Regions from separate parts of the Kribbella sp. NPDC049227 genome, predicted to be linked through region 3. Evidence: riboswitches for the same ligand, from Rfam matches in the RefSeq annotation. Region 3 holds a riboswitch; each other region holds the start of a gene.
What was found. Region 3 has a riboswitch for thiamine pyrophosphate ahead of ACGFH6_RS21435 (purine-cytosine permease family protein). Riboswitches for the same ligand answer to the same signal wherever they lie in the genome.

Region 1 (5,024 bases), on a different contig from region 3:
TGGCGTGCCCCACTGACAGGACAGGTATCCGTCCTTGAGTGCGTCTCGCCGTGCCACGATCTTCTCGTCGAGGACCTGTTCGGCTGCCACGGTGCCTCGGTCGCACTCCGGGCGGGTGATCACAGCCAGAGCCGGGGGCCAGGGAGCGGCGGCCACGGGATTGAGCGCCCAGGAGCCGGTACCTACTCCGCCGTCGGTGACCTTGGCCGCGTAGTGCGAGAACACGGCTTCATCGCTCCTGCGGATGGTGGCGGCGGGTGCGGTCAGACCGGATCCAACCTCCTCGCATGGTGGTGGATCCTCCCCAGGAAAATGTGCCGAGAGGAGCTTAGAGGAGATTCCAGGACTCTGAGGCCCACGGGACCGAACTCGGCATCAGCCCGGGGGAGTGCCTGGTGGTTGGATTCGCTGGGAGAGGGTCAGGGATGTGGCGGCTGCGAGGGAGACACCGCCGACGGAGAGGATGAGGGACCGGTAGCCGGCTGAGCTGGCGAGGATTGCGCCGGCGAGGGGGGCGACGCCGTCGGCGATCGCGACTGGCGTCGACAGGATGCCTGCGATCGTTGCGTAACCCTTGGCGCCGTAGCGATCGAGGACGATGGCCGGCGTCGCGATGGCCGACACGCCGAAGCCGAGACCGAACAGCACCAGACAGACGACCACACCCACGATGTGCGTGCCGATCAGCGGCAGCACCGCGATCGCGACACCCTGCACCGACAGTACGACGGCAGTGATGGTGGCCATGGGCAACCACCGGACGGAGATCGTGCTGGCGACGCGGCCGGTCACCGACAGGACGCCGAGAAGCCCGGCGAGCGTCGATGCAACAGCTGGTGGGTGACCGAGGACGGTCAGGTAGAGCACGAGATGAACAGCGATCACACCCAGCGCGGCGTGATGGAGAACGAATCCGCCGGCGAGGAACCAGAAGCCCGGATCCCTCAAGACTCGGCGCGGCCAGGCGCGGTGTACCGCCGTGGGGCCGGGTCTTCGGGCAGTACGTCGTACCGCGATCGCATGAAGCGGGACAGTCGTGACTGCGAGCATGCCGCCGAGGATCAGCACCGTGGCCCGCCATCCCCGATCGGCGGTCAGCCGGCCCGTGAGTGGGATGAAGATCGAACTGGCGAAGCCTGCCATCAGCGTGATCCCGAGGATCGCGCTGGTCCGTTTCGCCGGCGCCGCGACCGCGACGACGACCGCGAACGCGGCCGGATACAGCACCATCGCCGAGGCGACGCCGATCGCGACAAAGGCGCCGTACAACTGAACCGCGTTGTGGGCCTGCGACCAGAGCAGTACGGCGATCACCGCCAGAATCGAGCCCGCGGTCATCAGTCCGTGCCCGCCATGCGCGTCGAGCCAACGCCCGACAGGCACCGACAGACCCGCCGCGACGAGCAGCGCCGTCGTCATCGCACCGGCGACAGTCGCCGTCGTCACGCCGAGGTCACGACTCATCGGCCCGAGCATCGCGCTGAAGGCGTAGTACAAGACCCCGTAGCCAACAGTCTGTGTGATCGCCAACACCACGACCAGCAGCCGCAGACGGTACGAATCCGCCGCTAGCGGATCAACGAGAACCGGCACTGTCTTCGTCACCGGTGATGTGGACAGCCTGTATCCACCAAACGCGCTCCTTCTCGACGAACACCCAAGTACCGACACTGCGGATGGCGCCCTCGGCCAGGGTGATCTGCTGCCGGACACAGACAACGGCCACGTCCGGGGCGGGGAAGTTCATCCCGTCGACCGTGTAGCGACTGTGGCAGCCAGTCGGCGCGGCCGACATCGTCCTCTGGTGGTACGCCTTGATCGCGTCCCAGCCCGTCAACCGATGCCCGGTCGGTGGGGTGAAAGATGCGTCCGCGGTGAACCTCGCGGTGAATCTCGCCGCATCCAGATCAGCGAGTGCATGGTCCATCTCCGCGATGACTTCCCGGATGCTCCGGTAGTCCTCTTCGTCGGTGGGCCGCTGCTGTGCGGCTGGTCTCGCCGTCATCGGCAGTCGGCCTTCGGCACAATGGCGAGCTGCGCCATCATTCCCCGAGCAGAACGCGACCGAGGAGGTCCGGATAGCGGGGATCAGGCAGGTTACGCTCCAGCGACTCTGGAAGGGTGAACCAGCGCAGGTCGTCGTGTTCCTCGGGCGCGCGGTTCTCGGGCGTCCCCTTCCAGTTCCGAACCAGGACGAAGGTGATGTCCTCGTCGTCGGCGATCCACCGGTCCAGCTCGAGACAGGGTTCGCCGGTTTCGATCCCGAGCTCCTCCCGGGCTTCCCTCCGCAGGGCGGACACGGCTGTCTCACCGTCCTCGAGATGCCCGCCCGGGAAGTCCCAGACGTCGGGATACCACGACAGGTCTGGGCGGCGATGGCACATGAGCACGCGATCGCCCTGTACGAACACACCGACGGAGACCCGATGCTGAACAGTCACGACGCTTGTCCGTCGATCCGCGCCGACGCGTTGCTGATGGTTGTCACATGCACTCCCTACGCCGGAATTACCCGGACAGGTTCGGCGGTCGGCGGCGCCGGTCATCCAGCCGCCCTCTCAGCCCACTTCGGTGCGAGCTCCCGCGATCTCCAGTTGTACCGGCCACCCTCACGTCGTCCGGCAGCGTGCCGGACAACGACCCGGTTGTTGCTCGAACGGGCGACCGATGTCTGATCACGATACCCCGTCATCGAGCAGCGTCAATGGTGGCGCTCGGCAACTGGACGCCGGCACCGGCACGGAGGCCTGGACCGCAGCTCATTGACTTTGTGTTGCGTTGAACCGAACGAACGGCGAGCGCGTATGTAGGTGTCGGCAGCCCGAACCTGCGTTGTTCGACATGCGGTTGGAGACTGCTTCCCGTCCCAACTGGTGAGGAGACGTACGACCATGAAAGTACGCATCCGACAAGCTTTGGCGCCGATGTTGTTCGTGTTCGGCACCGCCGTGGCGGCAGCGCCTGCAGCCAACGCCGGCAACGCGCTGCCGACTCCACAACCACCGCGACTGCTCAGTGCGGTTGTCACCGATTGCCAGGCGCCGTGTGCCTCCGGGACCTCAGGCGAGGTCACCTTGACCTGGACGAATCCCGCCCCGCCGGGTGGTGCGTTCGTCCTGAACACTGCGTATGCGAACGATTTCAACATCGGTTCGCCAACGACGATCAGGCACATCGGTGACACCGTGCAAGCCAGCTACCCTGTCTGCGCCGGCGTCAATCAGCCCACGCCGGACTGCTATCCGGCCCGCGTGGACGCCCTGCGAGGGAACGAAGTACTGACCGTCTCCGCCCGGTTCGCCACCGGCAACCCGGACGACGGCACCTTCCGGATGAGCGCCGAATCCGCCCACAGCAACGGGTTGGTGCCCACGCAAGGCTGAAGCCGGAATGACCACAGCACTCTGAGCCCCGTTAGGTTGTGGGCGGTACGTACCAGGCCGTTTCGAGTGTTATCTCGTGGCCGATCATGAACTGGAGGTCGCGCGTCGGTTCGGCGCGTTCGTGCAGTCGTGGGAAGTGCTCCCGCCGGTACTCGTTGTGGGCCACAGCGCTTTCCCATTGCGTCACGACCAGGAACTCGTTCGCGTCCCGCCGGGCGAGGAGCCCGCCTTGAAATCCGGGCGCTCGGATCATGCCCGGATTCCAGACCGAGGCCTGAACGTCGGTGAAGTGGCTGACGCGTGGCGGGTAGACCTCGCAGCGCGCCACCCGCAGCATCTCGCCCCCGGCAACGTCTCCGGGAGGATGACCGATGATCTGCAAGGTCTCGTACACCCGTACATCTATGTCCGTGTAGGTCCCGACCTGGCGCTTGGCGAGCTGATCGTGCGGTCCGCGCATGAAGGCCTGATAGCTTCCAGGCTCCGCCCACAGGCCGAAGATGTGAGCGGTGCTCGAGGCATTCGTGTCCCAACCGCCGCGTTGGCCGAGGAATCCCGGGATGCCTTGGAGACCTGCCCAGTCCTGTTGCCCCTGATCGAAAAGACCCCGATCACTCACCGCGCACCGGATCCACTTCAGCAGCACTCGACCAACGTATACCGCGACGACTACGCGTGCGGAGTCGTTCGCCGGACATTCATCCGTTCGCCGGGGCGGCTGAAGATGCTGAGGATCTCCGCCGGCTCGTTGCCGGTGCTGCCGAACCAGTGCGGCTTCTCGGTGCTGAACTCGGCGACCTCCCCGGGGCCGAGCACCCAGTCCTCGTCGCCGAAGACGAGGCGCATGCGGCCGGACAGCACGTAGATCCACTCGTGGCCGTCGTGGGCCCTGAGCTCCGGGGTGACGTTGCTGGTCGGAATGACGATCTTCCACGCCTGCGTGCCATCGGGCTGTTGGGTCAGCGGGATCACCGTCCGGCCCTTGACCCGACCGGGCTTGAGGCGGATCCGTGGATCGCCCTGCACTGGTGCGGCGACGAGGTCGTCCAGCGGCACCCGATACACCTGCGACAACGCGAGCAGCAGTTCCAGGGTCGGCCGACGCTGTCCGGTCTCCAGCCGCGACATCGTGCTCTTCGAGATCCCCGTCGCTGTTGCAACCTCGGTGAGGGTCATCCGGCGCCGCGCGCGCAGTCGCTTGAGCCGTCCCCCGACTCCCTCGAGCACCGCGGCGATCTCCGCCGCTGAGGTGTCCTCCACGAACACATCTGACCCCCAATTCCCACAAACAGCAACCTTCGTAGCCGAACGCCCCACCCAGCCCCAGCCTTGGAGCATGACCACACCATCGCTCAGTCCGAAGCCCCATCCGACGTCCGAGCCCGCCGTACCTGGACCGCCGACCAAGCACCAGCTGGCCCTGATGATCTGGCTGGCCGTGTTCCCGACCCTCACCGCCCTCAACCTCGCCCTTGGTCACTGGCTCGGCACGCTCACGCCTGTCGTACGGACGTTCGTCCTCGCGACCATCGCCGTACCGATCGTGATCTACGGACTGATGCCGCAGCTGTACCGGCTGCGCCGACGCCTTCTGACCCGCCACAACCAGTAGGAAAGGACTGCACGCCATGAGTGCACGAA
Region 2 (5,024 bases), on a different contig from region 3:
ATCATCCGGACGATGGGCAAGGGCCTGACCGAGATCGAGTCGCCGCAGGGCTTCACCGCCGAGACCAGCTCGACCGCGGTCCTGCTGACCTCGTCGCACCTGGGCTTCCCACTGTCCACAACCCAGGTCTGCTCCGGCAGCATCCTCGGCGCCGGCCTCGGCAAGCGGCTCGCGCAGGTGCGCTGGTCAGTCGCCGGGCGGATGGCGATGGCCTGGCTGTTCACGCTGCCCTCCGCCGCGATCATCGGCGCCATGGCCGGCCGGGTGGCCGACACCGGCAACGCCGGCGTCGTCATCGTCGCGACCCTCGCGATCGTGGCCGGCGGTGGACTCTATGTGGCGGCGCGGCGCAGGCCGGTGACGGCGGAGAACGTCAACGAGTACCCGGGCAGCACGGCGCCCGCCCCGACCACGGCCACGGCGGCCTGAGAGGAGTACGGCGATGCACATGGACTGGAGTGCCCTCGGTGAGGTGGCCCTGGTCAGCCTGATCTTCGGGGTCGGGGTGGCGGTCGTGTTCGCGCTCGGAGTGGCGGCGATGGCGCGGCGGGCGGTGGCGATCGACGAGAAGAAGCCGCCGTCCATCATCGACACCTCGGTGGCCGGACTCTGCTTCGCCGCGTGCCTGGCGGCCGTGCTCTACGGGCTGTACCTGATCATCCCGCAGTTCCACTGACGTCAGCGGTTCCAGCGCCGTACCGACTTGGCAACGTCCTTGGAGCGGATCGAGCCGAGGTTGTACTCCCACGCGGCGGCCAGCCGGTCGCCAAGCAGCGCCGCGTCCAGGTAGGTCTGCGGGCGGACCGCGACGGCCCAGGTCGCCGCGGCCGCGTGACCCTGCTGGTAGAGCAGGTGGTTCACGGTCGCCTCGATCCGGCTCTGGCCGTCGCCGGTGAGCCCGTTGGCCGACCACTCCTGCAGGATCGTGGTGTCGTCGGCCGTCATCCGGGCCAGGTAGGTGAGCGGACCACGCCAGTACCCCCGGCTGCCGATGCTGTCCAGGCTCTCCAGCGGGAACCAGCCGTTCTGGCAGCGCCTGCCGTTCACAGCGGACTCGACCTCGCGGGCGCGGTCCGCCGGCAGGTCCTGGACGGCCCAGTCGACGAAGTAGACGCCGGCGTCCGGGATGTGCTCCGCGACATGCGGTGCCACCGCGAGCATCCCCGGTTCGAAGAGATGCAGCTCTTCCGGTGAATCGAACACAACCTTCCCCGCCTACCCGAGTACCGCCGCCGACCGGCCGGCGTCACAGGGACCCCCCAGGTTTCCTGCACTGTCAACAAGAGCCTTTCGTACCCTCGGGGTCACCCGGGGGTCAAGGTCTTGTCCGCGTTACTGACGGTGTGCTTACTTGCGGCGGGCCGCCCGCCGGGCGAGCTCCTCCTGGTCCAGGCGTTCCGCTTCCGCGGGTGACGGGGCACCACCGCCGTACGACGCGGGCAGCCACCAGGCGCCGGCCGGCTGCTCGGGGTAGTCGCGGATGGTCCGATCGAGCATCCCGGCCATCGTCGTGCGCAGGTGCGCGGTCGCCTCGGCCGCGTCGTCGTCGGTGTCGACCGTGATCGGCTCGCCGACGGTGATCGCGATCGCGCGGTGCCGGGAGAAGTCGCGCGGATGGTCCTTCGTCAGCATCCGCTGCGTCCCCCACAGGATCAGCGGGATGACCGGTACGCCGGCCTCCGCGGCCATCCGGACCGTGCCGGACTTGAACTCCTTCAGCTCGAACGACCGGCTGATCGTTGCCTCGGGGAACACCCCGACGATCTCGCCGTCGTTCAGGTAGCGGATCGCCTCCCGGTACGACGCCGTACCCGCCGACCGGTCCACCGGGATGTGGTGCATGCCGCGCATCAACGGGCCGGAGTACCGGTTGCGGAACAGCACGTCCTTGGCCATGAAGCGAACCAGCCGCTTGCTCGGCACCGCACCGAACCCGCCCAGGATGAAGTCGACATAGCTGATGTGATTCAGCGCGATCACCGCGCCACCGGTCCGCGGCACGTTCTCCGTCCCGGTCATCCGGATCTTCAGGTCCAGCACCTTGAACGCGGTCTTCGCGAAGCCGATCACGGGCGGGTACACGAGGTCTCGCATCCCCCGACGCTACCGGCCCGGTCAAGACGACGGGTTAGAGTAACCGTGACAATTGGAGATCGCGGGAGCTCGCACCGTAGCGGGCTGAGAGGGCGGCTGGCAGGAGAACGACACCTGTCCGGCGCCGCCGACCGCCGAACCTGTCCGGGTAATTCCGGCGTAGGGAGCAGCACAGTGACTGTCAGCACGATTCGGCCCACTGTCACCACCGGCCCCATTTCGGGCTCGGAGAAGATTTATCGCGGCGAGCTGGAGGTTCCGGCCCGCCGCGTCCACCTCACCAACGGCGAACACTTCGACCTGTACGACACGTCCGGTCCGTACACGGACGCGTCGGCGCGGATCGACGTACAAGCCGGTCTGCCCGCGCTTCGGCGGGACTGGATCGCCGGGCGCGCGCCGCTGACCCAGTTGGCGCATGCGCGAGCCGGCACCATCACCGAGGAGATGGAGTACGTCGCCCTGCGGGAGGGCATGGACCCGGAGTTCGTCCGGTCCGAGGTCGCGCGCGGCCGGGCCGTGATCCCGGCGAACCGGCGGCACCCGGAGAGCGAGCCGATGATCATCGGGAAGAAGTTCCTGGTGAAGGTGAACGCGAACATCGGCAACTCGGCGGTGACCAGTTCGGTCGAGGAGGAAGTGGAGAAGCTGGTCTGGGCCACCCGGTGGGGCGCGGACACGGTGATGGACCTGTCCACCGGCAAGAACATCCACGAGACGCGGGAGTGGATCCTGCGCAACTCGCCGGTGCCGATCGGGACCGTGCCGCTGTACCAGGCGCTGGAGAAGGTGAAGGGCGATCCGGCCGACTTGTCGTGGGAGGTGTACCGCGACACGGTGATCGAGCAGTGCGAGCAGGGCGTCGACTACATGACCGTGCACGCGGGCGTCCTGCTGCGGTACGTCCCGCTGACCGCGCGGCGGGTCACCGGGATCGTGTCGCGAGGCGGGTCGATCATGGCCGCCTGGTGCCTCGCGCATCACCAGGAGTCCTTCCTGTACACGCATTTCGCCGAGCTGTGCGACATCCTGCGCGAGTACGACGTCACGTTCTCACTCGGCGACGGTCTCCGACCGGGATGTATCGCGGATGCCAACGACGCGGCCCAGTTCGCCGAGCTGCGGACCCTGGGCGAGCTGACGAAGATCGCCTGGGAGCACGACGTCCAGGTGATGATCGAGGGTCCGGGGCACGTGCCGATGGACAAGATCGCCGAGAACGTCCGGCTCGAGGAGGAGCTGTGCGGCGAGGCGCCGTTCTACACATTGGGGCCGTTGGCAACTGATGTGGCTCCGGCGTACGACCACATCACCAGCGCGATCGGCGCGGCCCAGATCGGCTGGCTGGGTACGGCGATGCTTTGCTACGTCACGCCCAAGGAACACCTCGGCCTGCCGGATCGCGACGACGTGAAGACCGGCGTGATCACGTACAAGATCGCTGCCCACGCGGCGGATCTGGCCAAGGGACACCCGGGGGCGCAGGCCTGGGACGACACGTTGTCGAAGGCAAGGTTCGAGTTCCGCTGGGAGGACCAGTTCAACCTCTCGCTGGATCCTGACACCGCGCGGTCCTTCCACGACGAGACCCTGCCGGCCGAGCCTGCCAAGACCGCGCACTTCTGCTCGATGTGCGGCCCGAAGTTCTGCTCGATGCGGATCACCGCCGACATCCGCGCGTACGCCGAGGAACGCGGCCTGACCTCCACCGAGGCGATCGAGGCCGGCTTCGCCGAGATGTCGGAGACCTTCAAGGCCCACGACAAGAAGCTGTACCTGCCGCTCGCCGAGTGAGCGTCCTGTTTCCCGCTGACTCTCGGTGAGATCCGGGGGGCGAGTCGAGATGCCTCGGCCCCCGGATCCAGCGGAGAATTAGGGGACCGGCGGTTCTGCGAGGCGATCACGAGGAGTGATCGGATGAACCGATTCAGGTTTTTTCCTTCACTCTACGTGAATAAGACTGTAGCCTTAACAGCGTCGGGAAGGAGGTGCAGCACAGTGGTCTTCGTTCTCACGGTAGATCAGCGGGGCAGCCGAAGCATGACCGATCTCGTACCCGAGCTACTGAACATCCTGAACCGCCGGCCGCGGCGGACCGGATTGCTCCGCAAGTTCGAGCGGACGGCCGGCGACGAGGTGCAGGGCGTGCTGTCCGAAGCGCGCGCCACGATCGACGTGATCGTCCAGCTGCTGCGCGCCGACACCTGGTACATCGGGCTCGGAGTCGGTGCGGTCGCACAGCCTCTGCCGCGCAGTACGCGGGCTGGCAGCGGGGACGCGTTCGTGTTCGCGCGGGAGGCGGTGAACCGGGCCAAGTCGAGCCCGCACCACGTCAACGTGGTCGGCTCCGACGCGCACTGTGCCGAGCAGGTCGAGACGGTGCTGTGGCTGATGGCTTCGGTGCTGCGGCGGCGGAGCGACCGCGGGTGGGCTGTCGCCGACCTGCTGGCCGAAGGGCTCACCCGGCGCGAGATCGGCGTGAAGCTCGGCATCAGTCAGTCCGCGGTGACACAGCGGGCCCAGGCAGCCGGATTCGCCGAGGAACAACGTGGACGAGTGCTGGCGGCCGAGCTACTCGACGCCGGAGCCACCGCGTGACGGCACTCATCCTGTCGTTCACGGCCGTCGGCCTGATCCTCGCCGTGCTGGCGTGGGTCCCCAAGGCCGGGTCGACTCTCGAGATCGTGCTCAGTGGCGTGATGCTTGCCTGCCTGATCACCGTCGGCGTCCTGCTGCTGGCCGGTGACGGTGTCGAGGGCTGGCGCGAGCGCTGGTGGAACGTGCTGCTCCTGCTGGCCGGCGGGCTGGCGGTGACCGGTGGCGGCCCACTGACGACCTCTGTGCTGGCTCTCGTCGACCGGGGCAACACGAGAGCGCAGTCGACGCAGAAGGCCGGTGAGGTGCTGCGCGGCGGCGCTCTGATCGGTTCG
Region 3 (5,024 bases):
CGGCCCCCAGGCCGGGCCCTCGATGATCGCGATCCCGCCCGGCTTCAGCACCCGGGAGATCTCACAGATCGTCGACAGTTGCTCCTCCTCGCCGAACAGTTCGTGGAACGCCGTCCACAGGCAGATCACCGCGTCGAACGAGTCCCACTTGTACGGCAGATCGGTCATCGAGCCGATCGCCCAGTCGATCGACAGTTCCTCCTCGGCCGCCTGCGCCCGGCCGGCCTCGATCAGGTTCGGGGAGATGTCGAGGGCGCGCACGGTCTTGCCGGCCCGGCGCAGCGGCAGCGCGACCCGGCCGTAGCCACAGCACAGGTCGAGCACCGACTCGCGGTCCTCGAGCAACTCCTCGACGGCCTTGACGATCGCCGCGTCCCGCTCGGGCGTGGTACGCGCGGCCAGTCCTTCGGCCCCGAGTTCCGCGTACTCAGCCCGGCTACGCAGTGCGGAGTTCAGCATGACGGCAAGTATCCCGGTTACTCCGGGTCAGTTGTCCAGCGGCCGGCGCCCGATCCTGCCCAGCACCACCGCGGCCAGCATCGAGACGACGATCGACGTGTACGTCGCCCCGAGCCAGGAGGGCACGGGCTGGTCGTTGAACAGCCGCTGCTGGACGCCGGTCCAGAACGGCGACCAGCCGGACACCGTGCCGGGGTTGACCAGCTGGTACGAGACGAAGCCGATCAGCCAGGCGACGGCCGGCTGCCAGCGGAAGCGCGCCGTACCGGACACGTCCCAGTTCATCTTGCTGACCACGAAGAAGTCGGCGATCGCCACCGCGAACAACGGGATGAAGACCGAACCGATCAGGTAGAGGAACTGCGTGTAGTTGCCTAGGTCAACCAATAGTGCGATGGCCGTGGCGACCACGCCGATGCCGACCGAGATCCACCGCCGGTCGATGTGACCGATCAGGTTGTGCGTGGCCATCGTGGTCGAGTAGATGTTCGCGTAGGCCTCGTCGACCTCGTCCACCAGCAGCACGAGCAACGCGATCGCACCGGCGGGCAGTGTGACCAGCGCGGTGATCACGTCTTCGCTGTTGGTCTGCAGTGTGGCGACTGCGAAGACACCCAAGGCGTAGTACGCGATCGCGGCCAGGCCGTAGCCGAGTGCGGAGCCCCCGAAGGCGGCCTTGTTCGTGCGCGAGTGCCGCGTGTAGTCGGCGGCCAGCGGCGCGAACGACACCACACCGGCGGCGGCCAGGTCGACGGCCGGCCAGAAGCCGAACACGCTGTCCTGCGGCAGATCGTGCACCGGCTTGCTGAGCACCTGCACGAACAAGTAGACCGACGCGATCAGCACCAGCCAGACCATGAACTTCCGCAGCACCTTCACGCTGCCCAGTGGCCGTACGGCCATCGCCGTGGCGATCACTCCCGCCACCAGGACGAACAGCCAGCGCCACCGCTCGCTCGTGACCGCGACCGCGGCCTGGGCGATGACGATGATCTCCATCGTTGCCCAGCCGACGTTCTGGGCGACGTTCAGCACGGTCGGCGCGATCGAACCGCGGCGGCCGAACAGACCGCGCAGACTCGCCATCGCCGGTGCGCCGGTCTGCGAGCCGAACACGGCTGCGCCGCCGAGCACGAGCGCGCCGATCCCGCAGCCGACGACGACCGCGAGCAGGCCCTGCGCGAGTGAGCCCGTGTACGCCGCCACCAGCGCACCGGTGACCGGGCCGAACAGCGAGATGCCGAAGTTCCCCCAGAGGGTGAACTGGTCCAGGAACCCGAGCGTGCGCGGAGAGTCCGTGGTGAGGACGAGTGGCGCCTCGGTCTGATCGGCAGGACGAACAGCAGTACTTGTCATGGTGACCCGCTCCCTACGCCGGCATTACCCGGTCAGGTTCAGGCGGTCGGCGACCCGGCTGTGCTCAGCTCGTCGCCCTCTCAGCCCGCGCGTTCGGTGCGAGCTCCCGCAAGGATTGCTACCGCGTCAACGATAACGCGTCAGACAGGATCCGGCGCGGCGGCCGCCCGCTGGATGAGAGCGGCCAGTTCCGGACCGTTGGTCACCACCGGCATGTGCGCGCCGGTCGGTAGCGTCCGCGCCTCACCGTGGCACAGCTCGGCCAGCCGCACGACCCATTCGGACGTGGACACCAGATCGTGCCGGCCGCGCACGATCATGACCGGCGCCCGCACCCTGCCGATGACCGCGGCCAGATCGTGGCGCCTGGCCGCTTCGCCGGCGCGCGCGATCGAGGACAGCGTCGTACGGGCGTACTGCGGCGTGACGACCCTGATCAGCCGCGGCGAATCCGGTACGGCCGAACCCAGCCAGCGAGCGGCCAGGTCCACCCAGCTCGACGTCCGGATGTCCCCGCTCGGTGCGACCAGGACCAGGGCGTGCACCAGTTCGGGGAAGGCGATCGCGGTCTCGACCACGATCTGGCAGCTGGCCGAGTGGCCGACCAGGACCGATCGCTCGCGGATCTTGTCCGCCAGCACAGTCCCGAGTGCCTGTGGACGCAGATCCTCCCTGGCGCCGGCCGGTTCGCCGTACCCGGGCAGGCTGACCAGGAGGTACGGCGTGGTGAGGTGTTCGACGGTTCGGTCGTACGACGCCGGCCCGAGGCCGAGACCCGGGACCAGGACGACGGGGACGTTCACTCCCAGGGTGGCCGGTCCGGGCGGGCCTGGACGACCGGGTTGCCGAGCTCCGGTTTGAGTTCGCGGTAGCCGAGGGCGAAGCCGGCCGCGAGGATCAGCAGGCCGAGACCGCCCCAGCCGTACGCCGTGGGCAGCCGGTCCACCGAGTCGTCGATCGCGCCCAGGCCGGTCGACAGGACCATGATCAGCCAGATCAGGATCGGGATCATCGACACCGCGACCAGGAGCAGCCCGCCGAGCTCGACCGGATCCGGCTGGCGGCCGGCCCTCCGGCGGGCGAGCACGTCCCGGCCCCACATCCAGAGCGCGACCGCGCCGACCAGGAGCAGCAGGAGCTGGCCGATCGTGTCGATCACGTCGGTGCGCAGCGGGTGGTTGAGCGGCGAGCCAGGAGCCTGGGAGATCTCCCGGAGGGCGACCCGCTGGATCGAGATGACCAGCAGGCCGTAGACGCCGGCGATGATCGCGGCGAGCAGGACGACCCGGGCGGCGCGGGGATCGCGGGGCGCGACGGGTTGGTCCCGCCCGTACGTCGGCAGCTCATGCTGCTGCGGATGCGCGGGAGGGCCGTAAGGACTGCCAGGCCGGTAGTTCGGCGGCTGGCTGTACGGCGATCCGCCGGAATCGGGCGCCCCCTGCGACTGACCTGGTCCAGCGCCGACGGGCGGAGGGCCGTACTGGTCTGGTGGGGAGCTGTAGGGCTGGGGCGGGGCGTAGTGGCTTTGCTCGGGGGCGCTCTGCGGTCCGGAGCCGAACGTGCCGCCGCCGTACGGGGCAGGTTTGGCGTACTGGTGATCCTCGCCGGACTGCTCGGGCTCATCGCCCCGGCCGTAGGTCGGGAAATCCTGTGACGACATCGCTGCTCCCTCCCCTCCGACTCAGCTTCTCACGGACGGCTCAGGTTGCCTTGATCGTGGGCCACGCATTCGGCAGGCAGCCGCCCAGCCCTTTGGTCTGCTGCATCATGACCGGCGCGGGGGTCTTCGCCTGGGTGCAGGTGGAGTGGCCGTGGCCGAGTGCGTGCCCGACCTCGTGGTTGACCAGGTAGTTCCGGTACAGGGCGACGTTCCCGCCGTACGCCGGCACCGCGTACACCCACCGCTTGGCGTTCAGGACGACTCGGTCGTCGACGCGGCAGGACACCTCGCCGCCGGTGTCGAGCGGCAGGCACAGCTTGTCGGTCAGGACCGGCGTGGCCAGGATGATCCGCAGGTCGGCGTCGACCTTGTCGGTGCGCTCGAAGTTGACCGGGTGGATCGCCTGCCAGCCGCGCGGATCGGTGAGCGTCTGGTGGATGATCGCGGCGACCGCGGCGCCGTTCAGCGACAGGCCCTGCTCGATCTCGACCCGGTAGGTCAGTTTGTCCTTCACGCCGCTGGCCTTGGCGAACCCTGGCACGACCGCGAGCCGGCCGGTGGAGACGGTGACGTTCGGCTTCGAGCTCTTCGGCTTCCGAGTCAGACTCGGTGCCGGGCGCAACGGAGTGGTGAACTTCTGCGTCGGTGTGGCGATCGGTGCCGGTGCGGGAGTCGCCACCGGAGTCGATGCGACGGGGGTGCTGGTGCCGGCGACGACCTCTGCCGCGAGGCTCCGCCGGCTGGCGGCGTCCGGATGCATCACGACCACGGTCCCGAGCACCGCCAACGCGGTCACCGAGAACCACTGCACCTTGTGCGACTTCTTCCGGCTGTGACGGCCACCCCGCTTGCGGACACGCGCGTCCGCCTGCTGGCCAGTCCGCCGGGTGGTCATGACGATTCACCCTACAGAGCCAGCACCACTCCACGAAAGGGCAGATTCATGACTTGCAACACCAACGAACCGAAGGCCCGGTGGCCGATCAGAGGTCGACGAACCAGCCTGTCATCAGATCGGTGACCCGCTGCTGCTCGTCCGGCTCGACCAGCGCCCCGAGCATCAACGCGAGCGCGCCGACGTCTCGCAAGGCCTGCTCGATCCCGTCGGCGGACAGATCCAGCTTCTCGGTCGAGTGCGTGACGGCGGTACGGCGCGAGACGACTCGGGCCCGCAGTTCCACGATCTCGACGCGCTGTGCGCGCGAACATTCGGTGGCGGCCAGCAACAGTTCGACCTGTTGCGCGAGCCCGCCGGTCAGTGCACCGACCGTCTCGTTCATGAACCGTTCGAGTGCGGCGGTCGCCGCTCCGATCGCCGCCCTGGCCGCGATCCGGACCGACTCGTCCTCGAACTCCCCGCGCTCAGGCACGGCCGCCGCCACTGTGCGGTGGACGAACACCGCCGCGGCGAAGCGATTCGTGAACCGGAGCCACTCGACCCGGCTGCTCTCCCGATGACCGAGATAGCCGCCCGCGAGCGTCTCCGGAGACGTCCGAAGGATCACTCACCGAGCGTATCGCTCGCACTACTCTGCGACGTACCTCAGGC
Region 4 (5,024 bases), on a different contig from region 3:
TGCGAGCAGGTCGAAGCGACGATCTACGACAAGGTCGTCGACGTGGGGTGCCCGCCACCGACCCAGGTGTGCGTGGCCGGCTTCGTCCGCGGCAAGCACGGCTTCGACGGGACGACCGTGTTCATCCTCGGCTCGCGCGGCGAGCCGCCGGCGACGGCACCCGACCAGCGGCCGGTCACCGGCGCGCTCACCTACACCTTCGAGGACGGGGCGACGCTCACCGCACTCGAGACGAGCATCGGGAACGTCAACACGACCACAGGATCCGGTCACGCCGGCGGCACCCAGCAGTTCACCGGCGGCACCGGGCGCTACGAAGGCGCGACCGGCTACGCCTACCTCGGCCAGCACTGGGAGGTGGACCACTTCGTCACCCAGATCAAGGGCGAGGTCTGCCGCTCGAAGCGCTAGCCGGGCCCCAGTGGCGGGTTGTTTCACCGCTGGCGCGCAACAGCCCGCCAGCCGGCACACAACCCGCCATCCAGCCGCGCTCCGGTCAGTCGGGCTCGGTGCCCGTGAGGAGCGCGGCTAGTTGGGTGGGTTTGTAGAGGACCTGTTTGCCGGTGCGTTGGGGTTCTACCAGGCCGGTACGGCGGAGGAGTTGGAGCTGCTGGCTGACGGCGGAGGGGGTGACCTTGAGTTCGGCGGCGACGTCGGTGGTGGTGCGGGGGTGGGTGAGGAGTTCGAGGATGCGGGCTCGGGCGGTGCCGATGAGTTGGGCCAGGTCGCGCCGTGACGGTGGGTCGACGACGGACCAGAGGTTGGCCTGGCCGCGGGGCGGGTAGCCGAGGAGCGGTTCGGCGCCGATGTCGAACGGGATGACGGCGTGCGGGCCGAAGAGGGTCGGCTGGAGTACGAGGCCGCGGCCGGCGACGCTCTCGGTCCGGCTGGGGTCGCTCACGCGGTCGACCCGGAGCAGGCCGTCGCGGTAGCTGATGGCCGGCCCGAGTTCGTTCAGCATCGCGCCCGTTCCTCGCTGGGTGACGACATGGCCGCGGTAGCTGATGTCGGCGGACAGGAGCGTACGCATCCGGTTCCAGTACGGCGCGATCACCGTCTGCCAGTACTCGCGCAGCGCATCAACCACCTTCGCCACCCCATCCGGTCCGGCCAGCGCAGCGGGAAGCTCACCGTTCACCGCGATCAACTGCCGCTCGAACGTCTCCAGGTCGACCGCGCCGATGACGTCGAGCTCTTCCTTGATCTGCGTCAGAGGCGAGGTCGGACGCGGCGTGAGGAAGTCCGGGCTCCCCATCCTGTGGTTGACCAGCCAGCGCAGCACGTCCCAGTCGAGCGTTTCGAGCAACGGCTGGACCGCCCGCACCCACGGCAACTGCAGCGGGAACCGGCCGGGGTCCTGCAGCGCCCGCAGCGACAGCACGGTCTCGGCCGCCGGTGAGATCGCGAACCGGACGTCCTCGAGGTCCCGCGAGGTCAGCTCATAGGTGAGCACGTCTGTCCCCTTAGTTGATGTAGCCCGATCCTAAATCGTTCTCAGGTCGCCGTGATGCCCGGCAACAGTCGGGGCATGAGTACCGAGGTTGCCGTCGACGCACGACCGCGTACGACGTTGCTCGGCGTACTGGCCGTGTGTTCGGCTGTCGGCGTCGGGACTGTCTACTTCCCGCAGGCGCTGCTGCCATCCGTCGCGGCGTCGCTGCACGTACCGCTGTCGGACGCGGCGCTGGTCGTGACCGCGCCGCAGGCCGGGTACGCCGTTGGCATCCTGACCGTCGTACCGCTGGGTGACACCGGGGCGCAGCGACGGCTGCTGACCATCTTGTTCGCCGGTGTCGCGGTCTTTGCGCTCGCAGCCGCGGCGGCACCGTCGTTGCCGGTCCTGGTGATCGCGTCGTTCCTGATGGGCTGTGCGACGGTGGCATCGCCGGTCATCGGTCCGTACGTCGCGGGAATGACCGGGTCGCGGCGATTGGGCAGCATCAACAGCATCCTGCTCAGCGTGGGCATCCCCGGGATGATCCTGTCGCGCGCGATCGCCGGGTTCCTGGGCGAGGAGTACTCCTGGCGGTACGCCTACCTGGGTGCCGCCGTACTGGCGCTGGTGTGCGCCGCGGTCGCGTGGACCCGGCTGCCCGTGCCGGTGTACGTCGAGCCGGCGGAGTTCCCGCAGTACCTGCGCCGGCCCTTCGACCAACTGAGATTGCGCAGCGGGCTGCGTCGATCGGCGTTCTACCAGGCCTGCACGTTCGCGGGCTTCACCGGCACCTGGGCGACCCTGGTCCTCGTCCTGCAGGATTCGTTCGGCCTCGGAGCCGGCGCGCTCGGCTGGATCAGTCTGGTCGCGATCGCCACCATGGCCGTCGTCCCGTGGACCGGTCGCATCGTCGATCGCCGTACGCCGGACGCCGTGACGGCCTGGATCCTGGTCGGAACAGTTCTCGCCGCCGCACTCATGCTGGGTGCGTACGCCGGTGGTGCGCTGGGACTCACGCTCCTCGTGGCCGGCGTACTCGTCCTCGATGTGTCGATGCAGTCGGGGATGGTCGCGAACGTCACCCGGATGTACCAACTCGACCCCGGCCGGCGCAGCGCGATGAACACGGCGTACATGGTCTGCGCCTACTCCGCCGGCAGCCTCGGCTCCTGGACCGCCGTACGCCTCTACCACGCCCTCGGCTGGTGGGCGGTCCCGGCCTTCGTCGCCGCACTCGCAAGCCTCGCCCTTCTCCGCCTGGTCCTGAAGCCTGGTCCTGAAGCCTGACAGTTCGGATGGCGGTCTCGTCGTACCTGTATGACTACGACGACGATGTTGAGGGAATTGACCGGGGACTACGCGGTGGATGCGGCGCGGTCGAGGTTGGGGTTCACGGCGCGGCATACGGTCGGGCCCCGGGTTCCTGGGCAGTTCGAGGTGTTCAGTGGGGTACTTCGCCTGGATGGGGAGGATCCGGGGCGGTCCACGGCGGATCTGACGATTCAGGCGGACAGCATCCAGACCGGCGACCGGCGGCGGGATGCCGCGTTGCGTGAGCATTTCCTCGACGCGGAGACGTTTCCGTCGATCAAGTTCAGGTCCACGAAGGTGAGCCGGACGGGTGTGACGACGTTCACGGTGACGGGGAATCTCACGATCCGTGGCGCCACCCGGCCGGTCGTCGTACCGCTGGAGCTGACCGGCACCGACGACGGCGTCGCCTTCACCGGATCCCTTCCACTGCTGCGCAAACGCTGGTCGGTCAACTGGAACGCGGCCACCAACCTCATGGTCGCCCAGAAACTGGACCTCCACCTCGACCTGAGGGCGACCCGCATCTCCTGACCCTGGGTTGTCTCGATCGCCTTTGGTGGTTAGTGTCGAACTGCCGCGGGAGCTCGCACCGGAGCGGGCTGAGAGGGCGACTGTGTACGGCGTCGCCGACCGCTGAACCTGAATCGGGTAATTCCGGCGTAGGGAGGAAGCGATGCAGGAATCCGTCTGGGTGAACGGTACAGAGACCACGGTCGCACCGGGGAAGTCCGTTGCCGACCTGATCCAGGAGTACTCCGACCGCACCACCGGGATCGCGGTCGCGGTCAACCAGACCGTGCTCACGCGCAGCGAGTGGGCCGGTACCACGCTCAAGCCGGGCGACCGGGTCGAGATCGTCAGCGCGGTCCAGGGAGGCTGACATGGACGACCCACTGGAGCTCGGCGGGCGGGCGTACACCTCGCGTCTCATCATGGGCACGGGCGGTTCGGCCAACCTGGAAGTGATGGAGGAGGCATTGCTTGCCTCCGGCACCCAACTGACCACGGTCGCGATGCGCCGGCTCGGCACCGGCCACGAGGGCTCGGTCCTCGACGTACTGGCGAAGCACGGTATCGAGGTGCTGCCGAACACGGCCGGCTGCCACACCGCCGCGGAGGCGGTGCTCACGGCGCGGATGGCCCGGGAGGCCTTGCGGACCGACCTGATCAAGGTCGAGGTCGTTGCCGACGACCACTTGCTGATGCCGGACCCGGTCGAGTTGCTGGATGCCGTGGACACCTTGGTGGCCGACGGTTTCATCGTGCTCCCGTACACGAACGACGACCCGATCCTCGCCCGCCGCCTCGAGCAGGCGGGATGTGCGGCGGTGATGCCGTTGGCGGCACCCATCGGTTCCGCGCTCGGGATCCGCAACCCACACAACCTCGCGCTGATCGCCGAGGCCGCGAACGTCCCGGTGATCGTCGACGCCGGAATCGGTACGGCGAGCGACGCGGCGCTGGCCATGGAGCTCGGGTGTGACGCGGTCATGCTCGCCACCCCGGTCACGCGCGCGGAGAAGCCTGCCCTGATGGCGGGCGCGATGCGCGACGCGGTCGCCGCCGGCCGCGCCGCCCGCCTGGCCGGCCGGGTCCCGCGCCGCTGGCACTCCGCCCTCGCATCCTCCCCAGTGACGGGTATCGCGTCCCTCTCCTAGAGCAGGCGTCCCATCAGGGTGCGTGCTTGGGACAGGTCCACCGGGTGGTCGAGGAGCAGTGCACTCAGGGAGAACGAGACCGCCTGCTCTGGCTGCAGGTCCAGGGGACCGTCCCAGGCCAGGGCAGGACCGGCACCGACGTAATCCTTGGAGCGGAGGAACCACGGGCGAACGTCACCGGGCTGGAACAGAAGCAGTGTGGTGAACGCGTCGGCGCGTTGCTGGATGAAGGCCAGCCAGCGGCTGGTCGATCCGTAGGCGGCGTCGGTCCCCTCGCCGGAATCGCTGAGGACGGTTGTGGTTTCGACCGTTGGAAGACGCCAGAAGATGCCGCCGTACCCGGCGCCGGCGCGGCCGGTGGTGGCCGGGCTGTCGATGCGGACCGGGCCGTAGCGGGCGGTGAAGACGCTCTCCCAGTCGAGCCGCCAGCCGCCCTCGGCCAGTGCTCCGCGGAGGAGCCTGCGCTCCGCGAGTTGCGGGCGGCCCTGTTCGTCGTACCAGGTGACCTCGTCGGTCAGGGCGTTGCCGTCGACGGCGACGCCGCGGCTGCGTTGCTGACCGTGGTTCGGGAGCAGCGTCGGTCCGCGGTCCGGGAGGAAGGTTCGTCCGCCCCAGTG

Region 1: it holds a riboswitch for thiamine pyrophosphate, as region 3 does, so the genes downstream of both, ACGFH6_RS08505 (NUDIX domain-containing protein) here and ACGFH6_RS21435 (purine-cytosine permease family protein) in region 3, are expected to answer to the same signal.
Region 2: it holds a riboswitch for thiamine pyrophosphate, as region 3 does, so the genes downstream of both, thiC (phosphomethylpyrimidine synthase ThiC) here and ACGFH6_RS21435 (purine-cytosine permease family protein) in region 3, are expected to answer to the same signal.
Region 4: it holds a riboswitch for thiamine pyrophosphate, as region 3 does, so the genes downstream of both, thiS (sulfur carrier protein ThiS) here and ACGFH6_RS21435 (purine-cytosine permease family protein) in region 3, are expected to answer to the same signal.

The regions. Positions count from the first base shown of each region.
Region 1 is NZ_JBICST010000002.1:366,212-371,235, forward strand. It holds gene ACGFH6_RS08495 (MFS transporter) at 376-1,605, opposite strand; gene ACGFH6_RS08500 (SgcJ/EcaC family oxidoreductase) at 1,577-2,005, opposite strand; gene ACGFH6_RS08505 (NUDIX domain-containing protein) at 2,043-2,441, opposite strand; TPP riboswitch at 2,478-2,595, opposite strand; gene ACGFH6_RS08510 (hypothetical protein) at 2,892-3,383, shown strand; gene ACGFH6_RS08515 (DUF4937 domain-containing protein) at 3,415-4,029, opposite strand; gene ACGFH6_RS08520 (helix-turn-helix domain-containing protein) at 4,053-4,643, opposite strand; gene ACGFH6_RS08525 (hypothetical protein) at 4,720-4,995, shown strand; gene ACGFH6_RS08530 (hypothetical protein) at 5,012-5,024, shown strand, end outside.
Region 2 is NZ_JBICST010000008.1:111,519-116,542, forward strand. It holds gene ACGFH6_RS33675 (anion permease) at 1-429, shown strand, start outside; gene ACGFH6_RS33680 (hypothetical protein) at 443-676, shown strand; gene ACGFH6_RS33685 (hypothetical protein) at 679-1,203, opposite strand; gene ACGFH6_RS33690 (lysophospholipid acyltransferase family protein) at 1,348-2,094, opposite strand; TPP riboswitch at 2,146-2,278, shown strand; gene thiC (phosphomethylpyrimidine synthase ThiC) at 2,269-3,888, shown strand; gene ACGFH6_RS33700 (transposase) at 4,135-4,692, shown strand; gene ACGFH6_RS33705 (hypothetical protein) at 4,689-5,024, shown strand, end outside.
Region 3 is NZ_JBICST010000004.1:756,813-761,836, reverse strand. It holds gene ACGFH6_RS21440 (class I SAM-dependent methyltransferase) at 1-459, opposite strand, end outside; gene ACGFH6_RS21435 (purine-cytosine permease family protein) at 487-1,815, opposite strand; TPP riboswitch at 1,809-1,935, opposite strand; gene ACGFH6_RS21430 (alpha/beta fold hydrolase) at 1,956-2,618, opposite strand; gene ACGFH6_RS21425 (hypothetical protein) at 2,615-3,475, opposite strand; gene ACGFH6_RS21420 (DUF3152 domain-containing protein) at 3,516-4,370, opposite strand; gene ACGFH6_RS21415 (hypothetical protein) at 4,459-4,980, opposite strand; gene ACGFH6_RS21410 (ATP-binding protein) at 5,019-5,024, opposite strand, start outside.
Region 4 is NZ_JBICST010000009.1:26,772-31,795, forward strand. It holds gene ACGFH6_RS36625 (hypothetical protein) at 1-411, shown strand, start outside; gene ACGFH6_RS36630 (DUF5937 family protein) at 497-1,453, opposite strand; gene ACGFH6_RS36635 (MFS transporter) at 1,529-2,722, shown strand; gene ACGFH6_RS36640 (YceI family protein) at 2,768-3,280, shown strand; TPP riboswitch at 3,316-3,432, shown strand; gene thiS (sulfur carrier protein ThiS) at 3,423-3,629, shown strand; gene ACGFH6_RS36650 (thiazole synthase) at 3,631-4,407, shown strand; gene ACGFH6_RS36655 (DUF6807 family protein) at 4,404-5,024, opposite strand, start outside.